Regions from separate parts of the Thiorhodovibrio litoralis genome, predicted to be linked through region 2. Evidence: predicted binding sites of a transcription regulator. Region 2 holds the regulator's gene; each other region holds the start of a gene.
The links. Region 2 encodes FNR, which switches genes on or off when oxygen is low (the NO sensors DNR and NnrR bind a similar motif). Its sites were predicted from a motif close to TTGATNTANATCAA; they were not measured.
Positions count from the first base shown of each region.

Region 1: a site for FNR is predicted at 1,235-1,248, ahead of Thiosp_RS08250 (multiheme c-type cytochrome). Genes of this name have one in related genera too.
Region 3: a site for FNR is predicted at 1,803-1,816, ahead of Thiosp_RS20630 (hydrogenase small subunit). Genes of this name have one in related genera too.

Region 1 is NZ_CP121473.1:1,878,866-1,883,194, reverse strand. Features, by position in the region: gene Thiosp_RS08260 (NnrS family protein) at 1-600, shown strand, start outside; gene Thiosp_RS08255 (hypothetical protein) at 607-1,143, opposite strand; gene Thiosp_RS08250 (multiheme c-type cytochrome) at 1,382-2,911, shown strand; gene Thiosp_RS08245 (tetratricopeptide repeat protein) at 3,018-3,497, shown strand; gene Thiosp_RS08240 (hemerythrin domain-containing protein) at 3,765-4,196, shown strand; gene Thiosp_RS08235 (DUF2249 domain-containing protein) at 4,222-4,329, shown strand, end outside.
Region 2 is NZ_CP121473.1:3,133,641-3,137,969, reverse strand. Features, by position in the region: one part of gene Thiosp_RS13930 (IS630 family transposase) at 1-15, shown strand, start outside; gene nhaD (sodium:proton antiporter NhaD) at 40-1,521, opposite strand; gene fnr (fumarate/nitrate reduction transcriptional regulator Fnr) at 1,553-2,311, opposite strand; gene Thiosp_RS13915 (sulfur globule family protein) at 2,569-2,967, opposite strand; gene Thiosp_RS13910 (DEAD/DEAH box helicase) at 3,579-4,329, shown strand, end outside.
Region 3 is NZ_CP121473.1:4,523,806-4,528,134, forward strand. Features, by position in the region: gene Thiosp_RS20625 (Rpn family recombination-promoting nuclease/putative transposase) at 61-1,074, opposite strand; gene Thiosp_RS20630 (hydrogenase small subunit) at 1,917-3,053, shown strand; gene Thiosp_RS20635 (nickel-dependent hydrogenase large subunit) at 3,075-4,329, shown strand, end outside.

The DNA of each region.
Region 1 (4,329 bases), 1.3 Mb from region 2:
CTGCCTTTCTTCACTCAGGCCGCCATCCCGCAGGCACAGCCGCGCTCCTGGATCGTGCTCGAGGTGCTAAGCTTTGTGGCCGCTGGCCTCTGGCTGGTCGCCGATCTGCTCAGTCCCTGGCCCTGGCTGAACGCCAGCGCCGCGTCGGTCCTGGCGCTGATCCTGACCCTGCGTGTCGGCGCTTGGCATGACCGGCGCGTGTGGCAAATTCCTATCCTGGCGGTCTTGTACGCAGGCGCGCTGTGGCTGATCGGCGGCTTGCTGCTGACGGCCGGCGCGGCACTTGGATGGCTTGCGCCCCAGATCGCGCTGCACGCGCTGACTGCCGGCGCTGTCGGGGTTTTCACCTTCGGAATGATGGTTCGGGTGACACTCGGGCACACCGGGCGGGCGATGGTCGCGCCAGCCTCGATGATCGGAGCCTTCGTCGCCATCAATCTCGCCGCGCTGATTCGGGTCGCATTCCCGCTACTCTGGCCTGCACATTACAGCACCTGGATGCTGCTCTCGGGCTTGCTGTGGAGCGGCGCCTTTGCCACCTTCCTGCTGGTCATCGGCCCGATGCTGCTGGCGCCAAGGATGGATGGTCGGACTCTTTGAAGCCGCTCAGCGCACTTCGATCAGATTGACCCGGGTGCCTGCCTGCGCGGGCAGTTGCGCACCAAGGTGCAGATAGGCGCCAGGCTCCAGACGCGATCCGCGCAACAACGTCATTGGCGTCTCGGCGATCACCGCGCCGCCGTTGTCCTTGGCGATCACCACCAGCGGAGTCGGCTGGCCCGGCTGTCGTGGCCAGGCATCGGCAGCGCCCAGCGGTGCCTTGATCTCGAGCAGCAGCTCGACGCGATCACGGGCGCGATCCAGGGTCTCGGCGGCAACACGCAGCGGATCGCCATCGAGATTGGGGCCAAAACGCCAGGCAACCGTTTCCTCCCTGCCGCCGGCCACTGCGGGTGCGGTTGCCGCTGGCGTGTTCGGCGCTGACGAAGGCGGCTCTCGCAGTGCCTCGACTTCGATGGCCAGGCGCTCAAGACGCGCCTCCAGGGCCACCAGGCGCGTTTCAAGCGCGTTCGTGTCCCGGCCGCAGGCCTGCATCAGCAGTGCCGCGACCAGCATTGAACTCAGTACGGGGATGGTACCCATGAGCGTGAAGACCAGCCTGTGAGTGATTCAGAGGGAGTCAATTGCGATAGATCAATTCCTGCCATTCTCGCACTCCCTTCGCCGCGCATTCATGAGGTAAATCAAGATTCGCCGCGCCCTTCTGGTGCAAAGTCCCGACTCGGGGTGCGCCGTCCCATCGCCATTGCCGGATGCGCGCCCTTTCCCGTGAGCGCCAAAGCAGAATGATCCCTAAAGAAAAACGATTGAGGAGTGCACCATGTTGAAAATACCTTATGGGCCAAGTACCCATGGCCCGCGCAGGATGAGTCGCCTGAACGCCTGGCTGTTCGGCGCCGCCATCCTGCTGTTTAGCATCCACGCCCTTGCCGTGCGGCCCGCCGGTCAGCCCGGCGTCGACTGGGGTGACCCCAGGGGTCAGAAATGTATCGACTGCCACATGACCGAGAACCCCGGTTTGTATTGGGAGTGGAATCACAGCCAACACGGCCAAAATGGGGTGACCTGCCTGGATTGTCATGAGGCCAAAGAGGACGATATCGATGCCTGGCGTCATGAAGAAACCTATGTCTCCATCGTGGTCACGCCCAAGGATTGCGCCAAATGCCACCAAAAAGAGTTCGAGGAAATGGACGGTTCGCACCACGCCAAGGCGGGTCAGATTCTCGGCTCGCTCGACAATCTGCTTGGTGAAGTGGTCGGTGGACCTGCGGCGGTGAATGCTGGCTGCAAGCAATGCCATGGCTCGGAGTTGGAGTTCATCACCGAAGGCAAACGCAAGGATAAGGGACGGCCGAAGCCCGGGAGTTGGCCCAATACCGGCATCGGGCGAATCAATCCCGATGGCAGTCTTGGTTCCTGTACCGCCTGTCACGGACGCCATCGTTTCAGTAAGGCCCAGGCGCGCACGCCCGATACCTGCGGTAAATGTCACGTCGGTCCGGACCATCCGCAGATTGAGGTCTACAACGAATCCAAGCACGGCATCATCTACCGCGCCAAGGTCGATGAAATGAATTTGGAGTCGGACAAATGGGTCGCTGGCATCGACTATAGCGCCGCGCCCACCTGTGCCAGTTGTCACATGAGCGCAGCACCAAATGAGGCAAGTACTCACAACGTCGGCGAGCGCATCTCCTGGACACTGCGCCCGCCGATCTCGACCAAGATCAATCTGGTCAAGCTCGACAACGGCGAGGAATTCGATGTACCCGAGGGCCAACCGATCCCCGCCGTCGGCGATGAGGCCAAGGGTTCGACCGTGGTCGAGGTGCTGACCTGGGAAGATCGCCGCAGCAAGATGGAAGACATCTGCTATGCCTGCCACGAGACGAGCGTGATCGACGGCCATTATGAACAGTTCGATAACGTCGTCCATCTCTACAACGACAAGTTCGCCAAGCCGATCGCGGCCGTGATGGCCGACTTGAAGGAGAAGGGCTACATCACCCCGGCGCCCTTCGATGAGAAGATCGAATGGACGTGGTGGGAGATTTGGCACCACGAAGGCCGTCGTGCCCGCCATGGCGCATCAATGAGCGGTCCCGACTACACTTGGTGGCACGGTATGTACGAGGTCGCCCAGCACACCTATTTCAAATGGATTCCCGAGCTGAAGGAAGTGGTGATCAAGAAAGACGGCAATGACGAGTACGCCGTCACGCTGCTTGAGGAGCACTTCAAGCCGATCGAAGGGCACGACTGGTACTTCAACGGCATGAGCAAGGATCAGATCGAGACCGTGCGCAAGGGCTTTGAGGCACGTTACGGCAAGGGGGCGCTGAAATAGCCCGCCACTGGTGCCAACCGATAGGGTGGGAGCGGGCTTCAGCCGCGACCTCTCGCGGCTAAAACCGCTCCCACCGCCATAAACCCCTTTTCCGCAGGAAGCTACCATGTACACCGCACTGCGCCTGATCACCTTAGGCAGTCTGCTCACGCTGAGCCTGGCCCCTGCCGCGCAGCCAGACACAGCCGCCCCAGCCTCCACGGCTGACACCGACAGTGTCGCCACAATGATCGAACAAGCCCAAGCACAGCTCCAGCGCGGCGAGACCGATGCAGCCATCGCCACGCTGAAGGGCGCGATCACGACCGACCCCGGCTCGAGTCTCGCCCACACCCGTCTCGGCGGCGCCTATCTGCTCAGCCAGGACTACAGCGGCGCCGTCGGTCAATTTCAACAGGCCATTAGCACCGACAGCCAGAATGCCAGCGCCTTCATCGGCCTGGGCATGGCCTATGTCCATCTCAAACAGACCGGCCCTGCCAAGGCGGCTCTCACCGAAGCCCGACGCTTGAACCCCAGCCAGAGCGCCGACATCGACGCGCTGCTCGGGCAAATCGAGCAGCGTGCTTCGGCGCATCATCCCTGAGTCATTCCAGCCCCCCAGCACCACCGCCCAGGTCGGGACTTTCCTGGCTGGTGTCTTGCGACAGCAGATGTCTCGCAGCCGCGGCACGACATCGAAATCCAATCGAGGGATTTCGCACTCTTGACCTTGGTCAAGGGCATCAGTGAGCTCGGGTGAAACACTAACCTCTGTCGACAAAGTCAGCGGCGGATCGGCGCATCCCGCATGCCATCTCCCCGCGCCTCCGCAGCCCCTCATCTTGCCAAACGCACAGGTTCCACCTTCGCCATGTCCCAGCCCTTCGTCACCACTCTGACCGCCGACCATCGCCGCTGCGATCAACTCTTTGTCCAGGTCGAGACCGCCGCGCAGTCGGCGGACTGGACGCTGGCGGCCAGCGCGGTGGAGGCCTTTTGCAACGCCACCGACCGCCACTTTCAGTTCGAGGAGGACATGCTTTTTCCGCCGCTCGAAGAGGTCATGCCGGGCGCCACCGGGCCGACGGCGGTGATGCGCCAGGAGCACCAGCTCATCCGCCAACTAATGGGCGATCTGCGTGCCGCCGTGGACGCACAGGACGGCGACGAAAGCCTGGGTGTGATCAGCACCCTGCACATGGTGTTGCAGCAGCACAACATCAAAGAAGAAGGAGTGCTCTATCCCGCCGCCGACCGCGACCTGGCCGACCAGGCCGAACGCCTGTTGGCCTCCCTGGCCTGAGGGATTGAACGATGGAGCAAAGGCGATGAATCGCCGGGGAAAAGAAAAGCAGCGAATAAAATGTGAGGAAAGTATCACGCCAACGCCCGACGACTCCGCTCTTCACACACCACTCGCCCCTCGGCACTCACCA
Region 2 (4,329 bases):
GTTAAGCTGAAATGAGGTACTAGAACCAAAGGTCGTGCTTCAGCTCACCTTTTCAGCAAAGGTCCCGAAGTTGATAATGAAGTGGCTGGCAATGGCGGCGAAATAGCCGGCTGCGATATGGGGTGCCCATTTGAGGTGGCCAAAGAAGGTATACATCCCTTTCGACTGGCCCATCAGCGCCACGCCAGCGGCGGAGCCGATTGAGAGCAGGCTGCCGCCGATACCGGCGGTCAGGGTCACCAGCAGCCACTGCCCGTGGCTCATCTCGGGGTTCATGGTCAGTACCGCGAACATCACTGGAATATTGTCGACTACGGCTGAAAGAAGCCCGACCAAGGTGTTGGCGATGGTTGGCCCCATGCCGTCGTAGGCGAAATGGCTGACCAGCGACAGATAACCGATAAAGCCCAAGCCGCCAACGCACAGCACCACGCCGTAGAAAAACAGCAGAGTGTCCCATTCGGCGCGCGCCACTTTGTTAAAGAAGTTAAAGGGGATGCTGTCGACGATGTTTCCGGCACGCACGGTCGCGAGCTCACCGGTGCGATTGAGGTAGTAGCCGAAAAAGCCCAGGTAGGCCAGCCCGGTCATCATGCCCAGCACCGGCGGCAGATGGTAGTAGTTGTGGAAGCTCACCGCCGTGGCGATGGTTGCCATGAACAGCAGCACAACGCGGATGGCACCGCGTTTCATGCGCACGCGCTCGTCGCTGGCGGCGGGCTTGATGTTGGGAATTTCCTTGTGCATGAACCAGGCCGGCACCAAAAAGCTGATCAACGATGGAATGAACAAGCGGAAGAATTCGGCGAAGGGCACAAGGCCTTTCTGCCATACCATCAGGGTTGTGATGTCTCCGAACGGGCTAAAGGCACCGCCCGAGTTGGCGGCGATGACGATATTGATGCAAGCCAAGCCGACAAACTTCGGATTGTCCGCGCCGACCGCCATCACCACCGCGCACATCAGCAGTGCCGTGGTCAGATTGTCCGCCACCGGCGAGATGAGAAAGGCCATGAAGCCGGTCATCCAAAATAAAGTGCGGTAGCTAAAGCCCATGCGCAGCAGCCAGGAGCGCAAGGCGTCGAAGACGAGGCGCTCCTCCATGGTGTTGATATAGGTCATGGCGGCGAGCAGGAAGAGAAACAGCTCGCCATACTCCATGATGTTGTGCCGCACCGCTTCGGCCGGCGCATGTGACGAGCCATGGTGGGTGGAATAGTAGTAAGCCACCAGCAGCCAGATGAGGCCCGCCGCTAGCATGACCGGCTTGGATTTGGGGAGATGGGTGAACTCCTCGGTCATCACCAGGCCATAGGCGACGACAAAAATCAGCAGCGAGGTGAAGCCGACCCAGGTGGTGGTCAGATCCAGATGCGCGGCGCCAGACTCGGATGCCAGCAGAGCGCCGGAGAAGAACAACAGCAAGGTCGCCAACAGTGCAGTCGGGATGCTGATGGCCGGTCGCCCGATGCCGGGGAGGGCAGGTAGAAACCGCGAGGGCCGATTGCGAAGCTCGTGCATAACGAAAAACCCTGAGAAAAAACCGCAAATTTTAGCTGGTTTCGCGACAGCTTGTTTGGTTGCGCGCAATGCCGGCGAGATCCTCGAGCCTTGGCATGTTGCGAACTTGAACATGCTTGCGGTCGACATCCAGCAGGCGTTCGTCCTGAAAGCGGGTAAAGAGCCGGCTGACGGTCTCGACTGCCAGACCGAGGTAGTTGCCGATTTCATGGCGCGACATGCTCAGGTGGAAATCCGTTGTCGAAAGGCCCCGTTTCCCGAGTCGTTGCGACAGGCTCACCAGAAACGCAGCCAGGCGCTCCTCGGCATTGCGTTTGCCAAGCAGCATCAGCAGTTCGGATTCCTCGACGATCTCTTTGCTCAACAGCCGATAGAGCTGATGTTGCAGCGAGGGCAGGGTGGCGGCCAGTTCCTCAAGCCGCTTGAAGGGAACTTCGCAAATCGCCGAGGTCTCGAGAACCCGTGCCGAGCAAGAGTGAAAGTCCTGATCGATCGCATCCAGGCCGATTAGCTCGCCCGGCAGGTGGAAGCCGAGCACTTGTTCTCCGCCCTCAGGGCTTGGCGTATAGGTCTTGACCGATCCGGTCTTAACCACGAACAGCGACTGAAAACGTTCGCCGCCCTGAAAAATGTGTTCGCCACGATGCAGAGGGCGCGAGCGCTTGACCACGCTCTCCAGTCGTTCGACATCCTCGCTCGCCAGACCCATCGGCAAACAGAGCGCGTTGAGCGAGCAGTTGCGACAAGCCACCCGGATATTTTCAAACGAGATAATCTTTTCCTGACTCAAAGCGCTCCACTCCGTCTCGATTTTTTGCCATTGTGCAGCTGTCATTGACGGAGATCAAGAGACGCGAGCTGATCGACGCGCCGAATCAGCCGCCAGGGCATGCGCCAAACCATCCGGGTGCGCGCATTTGGCAGGTCAAAAATGGCGGGCAAAAAAAAAGCCGCGCCCACAGGGCGCGGCCTCATGCATCAAGCAAATGACTGCCTGAAGCGCCAGCTCGCGAGCGGTCTGCTCGCGAGAGGGCAGGTCAAGTCAACTTACTTGGACTCACCGCTGTTTGCCGGAGCGGCAGGAGCCGGCGCGCCATAGGGAGCACCGTAAGGAGCCGGAGGCGCATAGCCATAGCCCGGGCCGTAGCCGCCGCCGTAGGGTTGGCCATAGCCATAGGGGGCGTAGCCGTAGCCATAGTTGTCACGGCCATAGCCGTAACCGCGACCGCGACCATAACCGCGACCACCGCCACCGCCGGACATGCTGAAGTCCATGTTGCCATAACCGTCACCGAACATGTCACCGAGGCCATCGCCCCAGCCGTTGTTGTTGTAGCCGCCAGGGCCACCCCAACCGGGACCCCACCAAGCCTGCGCGGTACCCATCGAGAACGCAGCTGCGCCTACAATTGCTGCAGCGCCAAGCACTTTTGAAAACTTTCTCATTGTCTCTCTCCTGAATGGTTACGTCTTGCGGGATAAGCGGTTTATGTCACAACGAAACCGGGACTGCTTAAACGACCCAGGCTTTCTTGCCAAGGTTGGTCGCGTGGGCCGAGCCGTTGTCGTCAGTTGGCTCTTGCCCGTCCGACCGCTCCCGCGGCCCCGAGTTGCGTATTCGCCAAAGCGAATGGTCCCCGAGTATACGTGCAGGTTCCGAACTTGTGAAGTACCGTTCATGTCCCGTTGGCAAAAGTTTGCAATGCCAATTGTCACGAGGATGCCAAGGAGTGGCCGCGCGACATCGCTGCGCCCACGGGCGAAAACCCAGCACTAGCGGGCACTGCCGGGGCCCTTGCGCAGCGTGCGCGAAACGCGGGATTGAAATCGGGGCAGGCGAATATTGTGCTTGCTTTTCCGCGCTATTCGCGTATGGTGCACCCCAAGATGCAGCGCCCTCCGGTAGGTGCTGCCCGCTCTCACGGATGTCCGCCTTACCGCCCGCCCGTTGATCGCACACCTTAGGCACTACAAGTTCGCCAACGTTATTACCCCGACGCCTATACCGGCCCAGCCTGAATTCTGGGTAGGCCACCCAGATATCTTCAGGAGTTTCCATGTCATTTTCCGACCTCGGCCTGTCGGCCGAACTGCTGCGCGCTGTCGAAGCGCAAGGCTATACCCAGCCCACACCGATTCAACGTCAGGCCATCCCGGCTGTCCTCGACGGTCGCGATGTAATGGCCGGCGCCCAGACCGGCACCGGCAAGACGGCCGCCTTCACCTTGCCGCTGTTGCAACGCCTGAGCGAAAGCTCCCAGCCGACCACACAAGACTCCTCAGGCCGCGGCGCGCCCCGCTCACGCAGGCCGCGCGCGCTGGTGCTGACGCCCACGCGCGAACTGGCCGCTCAGGTTGGCGAGAGCGTGCGCGCCTACGGCCAGTTCCTGCCGCTGCGCGCCCTGCAGATTTTTGGCGGTGTCGGCATTGGACCACAAACCAACGAGTTGCGCCGTGGCGTTGATATTCTGGTCGCCACCCCCGGGCGCTTGCTCGACCACGCCGATCAGGGGAATCTGAGTCTGGCTGGAATCGAACTGCTGGTGCTCGACGAGGCCGACCGCATGCTCGACATGGGCTTCATGCCCGCCATCCGCCGCGTGCTCAAGCTGCTGCCGGCAAAGCGCCAGAACTTATTGTTCTCCGCCACCTATTCACGCGAGATCGAGCAGCTGGCCACCGGCCTGCTGACCCATCCTCTGCGCATCGAGGTCGCGCGCCGCAATACCGCGGCCGAGACCGTGCGCCAGCTGGCGCACCCAATCGCCCGCGGCCACAAACGCGCGCTGCTCTCGCACCTGATCGCCA
Region 3 (4,329 bases), 1.4 Mb from region 2:
GGGGGGGTTGGGCGTCGCGTCCGGGTGGCTCAGAAATATATTCTGAACCTAACGGGAACATTAGTGTATGACGGCATCGGGACTGTCGGCACTTAGCAACCGTTCGGACCAAGCGAGCAGCGTCTCGGCATCGGCTTTCAGAATCCGTTCGCGCACCTCCGGACTCGGCGGACCGAATTTCTGGCGCATCAGACGCAGCAGCAACTTCGCCTCGCCATTGCGCTCGCCTTTCTCCAACCCTTGCTCCCGTCCCTGTTCCCGTCCCTGTTCCAGCCCCTGTTCCAGTCCTTTCTGGCGGCCTTGTTCGATGTAGCGATCAATCCAGGTCTGCATGAGTGGATCTCCATCGGCAGTCTGTTTCAACAGGCGGCGGGCGTCGTCTTCTTCCACCCGCCCGGTGCCTTGGACGTAGTAGCGTAGCAAAGATTCGAGAATCTCCAAGGCCGTGTCGCGGTTGTCGATCTGCTCGATCAGCGCCATAAGCTCGGCCAAGCGTTCCACGGGTGCGTCCGAGAAAATCCAGCGTAGCGCCAGTTGCACCAACCGGGTAAGCACCGTGCCTTTGACCTCGGCGTCGGCGCGGGCAGAGAGATCATGCAGCGCATAGCCAAACTGCGGCACGAAGGGCGCGAGCGCCGCCGGCAATGGGTCGACCAAATCATGAAAGCGGCTCGGCACGCGCCAGGGGCGGGTGCCGTGGTAGATCACCAGCGGATAGACCGGCGGCAGGGTGCGTGCCTCGGGATGTTGTTTGCGGTGCTCGTCACCCTCGGCAACGAGATAGCGCAGCAATTGAAGCAGTACCCAATGCTCGGGCTGACTCTTGTGCTCGAACAGAATGTAAACGAAGCAAACCGCCTCGCCGTCACGGCTGTGCAGGCGATAGACCAGATCGGAGAAGGCGCTGCGCAGATCGGCCGCCACATAGCTGTCCTTGGCGATTTCCAGGCTGTCGAGATCGAAGGCATCTTGCAGCACGCTCGGCAGGTGCAGGCGCAGAAAGTCGAGCGCGATCTCGCGCCGGCCGAAGCTCTCGCGAAAAAAGGCATCGTGCGGGTTGGCAATCTGATCCATGTAGCTCCGGGTATGTGAGCATCAGCGCCCAATCATACTCAAGCCCGGCCGACACTCGCTCTTTCTTCGAGTGCGCGCGTCATAACAAACCTGCCACCAGAAAAGAATTCGACCATGGCCCCTTTGATTTTCCTTCGATTTTAGCCGAGTCGCCCGCCAGCCGTGCGACCAGCGGACCGCCCGCAGGTCACGGCCGCCCAAGATAGCCGCACACTCTCGAACACCGCCTTGCGAGAACGTCCTAACCCACGCGCACCCATGGGGAAAACCCCGATACCCACAATCACTGTGGATAACTCTGTGCAAAAACCGTGATGTCAGCCACTGAACCCGCCCCACCACTCGCCTTGGGTTAAATTGGCCGAAATCTGATCAATACTATAACGTCTTGATTAATTGATATTATTTGATTTACACCTTAAGAATCGCGATGCCTGCCAAAGAGCGCAAGCAAACGCGGTCAGCCGTTGTGAATAAGGTTTCTATCTTTCTGTCAAGTGCCTGAGCCCTCCGAGTCTTAGCCGTCCGCACGGCGGAAGCGAGCGCCCGCAATCGCTACCCAAATGACGGTGATTCTCCTTCGATCCTCTTGCGAAATGCAGACTCTGCGATGCAGCCACCGCATGAAGGACATTAAACAATTAGCAATTTCTAATGGTTGTATTTTAGACGTTGCTAGATTTCAAATATTCTAATGTTTTGTCTTAACAGCCTTTTTTAATCATTTCTTGATACAGATCAAGCGATCGCGTCCGATTGACCGAGAATTATCAATCCCCCCACATATAATAGGCCTACTTGTCATCGCATTGTAACCGTGCGCTCAATCTGTCAGTAAGCCTATGTCAAGCCCTATACCCACCTCCGATACCTTCTACGACCACTTCCGCCGCCATGGCATCAGCCGGCGGACCTTTCTTAACTTCTGCGGTGTGTCGGCGGCCACCCTTGGCCTGGCCCCGAGCATGGCCGGGCGCATCGCCCATGCGATGGAGACCAAGCCACGCACGCCGGTGATCTGGCTGCATGGGCTGGAATGCACCTGCTGTTCGGAGTCCTTCATCCGCTCGGCGCATCCGCTGGCCACCGATGTGATTCTGTCGATGATCTCGCTGGACTATGACGATCTGATCATGGCCTCGGCGGGACATCAGGCGGAGGCGATCCTGGATGACATCCGCACCCGTTATCGCGGTCAGTACATTCTGGCGGTGGAGGGCAACGCGCCCTTCGGGCAGGACGGTATGAGCTGTTTCATCGCCGGGCGGCCTTTCCATGAGCAACTCAAGGAGATGGCGGCGGACTGCGCGGCGGTGGTGGCCTGGGGGTCTTGTGCCTCCTGGGGCTGCGTGCAGGCGGCGCGGCCCAATCCGACCCAGGCGACGCCGGTCGATGAAATTATCCGCGACAAGCCGGTGATCAAGGTGCCGGGTTGCCCGCCCATTGCCGAGGTGATGACCGGCATCCTGACTTACATGCTCACCTTTGAGCGGATACCGGAACTTGACCGCCAGGGCCGCCCGAAGATGTTCTACGGCCAGCGCATTCACGATAAGTGTTATCGCCGTCCGCATTTCGATGCCGGCCAGTTTGTCGAGTCCTTCGACGACGAGGGCGCGCGCAAGGGCTACTGCCTGTACAAAATGGGCTGCAAGGGGCCGACCACCTACAACGCCTGCTCGACGGTGCGCTGGAATAACGGCGTTTCTTTCCCGATCCAGTCCGGGCACGGGTGCATCGGCTGTTCGGAGAAGGACTTCTGGGACAAGGAAGGCTTCTATCAGCATGTGACCGACACCCATGTGTTCGGCGTCGAGGCCAATGCCGACAAGGTCGGGCTGGCGGCGGTCGGCGGCGTGGGCGCGGCCATTGGCGCGCATGCGGCCTACAGTGCCTACCGGCGCGGCAAGCAAAGCGTCGATGAATCGGCGGGTGCGCCGGGCACCGCCAAGGCCACTGAAACCGAGTCACAGGACTGAGCAACAGGGAGGTAAACCAAAATGACTGTCACCACACCCAATGGTTTTTCACTCGACAACAGCGGCCAGCGCGTCGTTGTCGATCCCGTCACCCGCATCGAGGGCCATCTGCGCGTCGAAGTCAATCTCGATGAGAGCAACGTCATCCGCAATGCGGTCTCCACCGGCACCATGTGGCGCGGGCTGGAGGTCATTCTGCGCGGGCGCGATCCGCGCGATGCCTGGGCCTTTACCGAGCGCATCTGCGGTGTCTGCACCGGCACCCATGCGCTGACCTCGGTGCGCGCGGTGGAGGATGCGCTGGGTATCCCGATTCCGGAGAACGCCAATTCCATCCGCAACCTGATGCAACTGACGTTGCAGGCGCAGGATCATCTGGTGCATTTCTACCATCTGCATGCACTGGACTGGGTGGATGTGGTCTCGGCGCTTAAGGCTGATCCCAAGGCGACCTCCACGCTGGCGCAGTCGATCAGCCCCTGGCCGCTGTCCTCGCCCGGCTATTTCCGCGACATCAAGGCCCGGCTGACCCGCTTTGTCGAATCCGGCCAGCTCGGCCCCTTCATGAATGGCTATTGGGGCAGTCCGGCCTACAAGCTGCCGCCCGAGGCCAATCTGATGGCGGTGGCGCATTATCTGGAGGCGCTCGACTTCCAAAAAGAGATCGTCAAGATCCACACCGTCTATGGCGGCAAGAACCCGCACCCGAACTGGCTGGTTGGCGGCATGCCCTGCGCCATCAATGTCGATGGCACCGGTGCCGTGGGTGCGGTGAACATGGAGCGGCTGAATCTGGTCTCCTCCATCATTGATCGCACCATCGAGTTTATCGACCAGGTCTATCTGCCCGATCTCCAGGCCATCGCGTCCTTCTATAAGGACTGGACCTACGGCGGGGGCTTAAGCAGCCAGTCGGTGCTGTCCTATGGCGACATCCCGGATCACGCCAATGACGACTCCGATGCCAATCTGCTGCTGCCGCGCGGGGCCATCATCGGCGGCGATCTCAACACCGTCCATCCAGTTGATCTGCGCGACCCGGAGGAGATTCAGGAGTTCGTCGATCACTCCTGGTTCCGCTACGCCGACGAGTCCAAAGGCCTACATCCCTGGGATGGCGTGACCGAGCCCAATTTCCAGCTTGGCCCCAATGCCAAGGGCACCAAGACCAACATCCAGGCGGTCGATGAGAACGCCAAGTATTCCTGGATCAAGGCCCCGCGCTGGCGCGGACACGCTATGGAAGTCGGCCCGCTGTCGCGTTGGGTCATCGGCT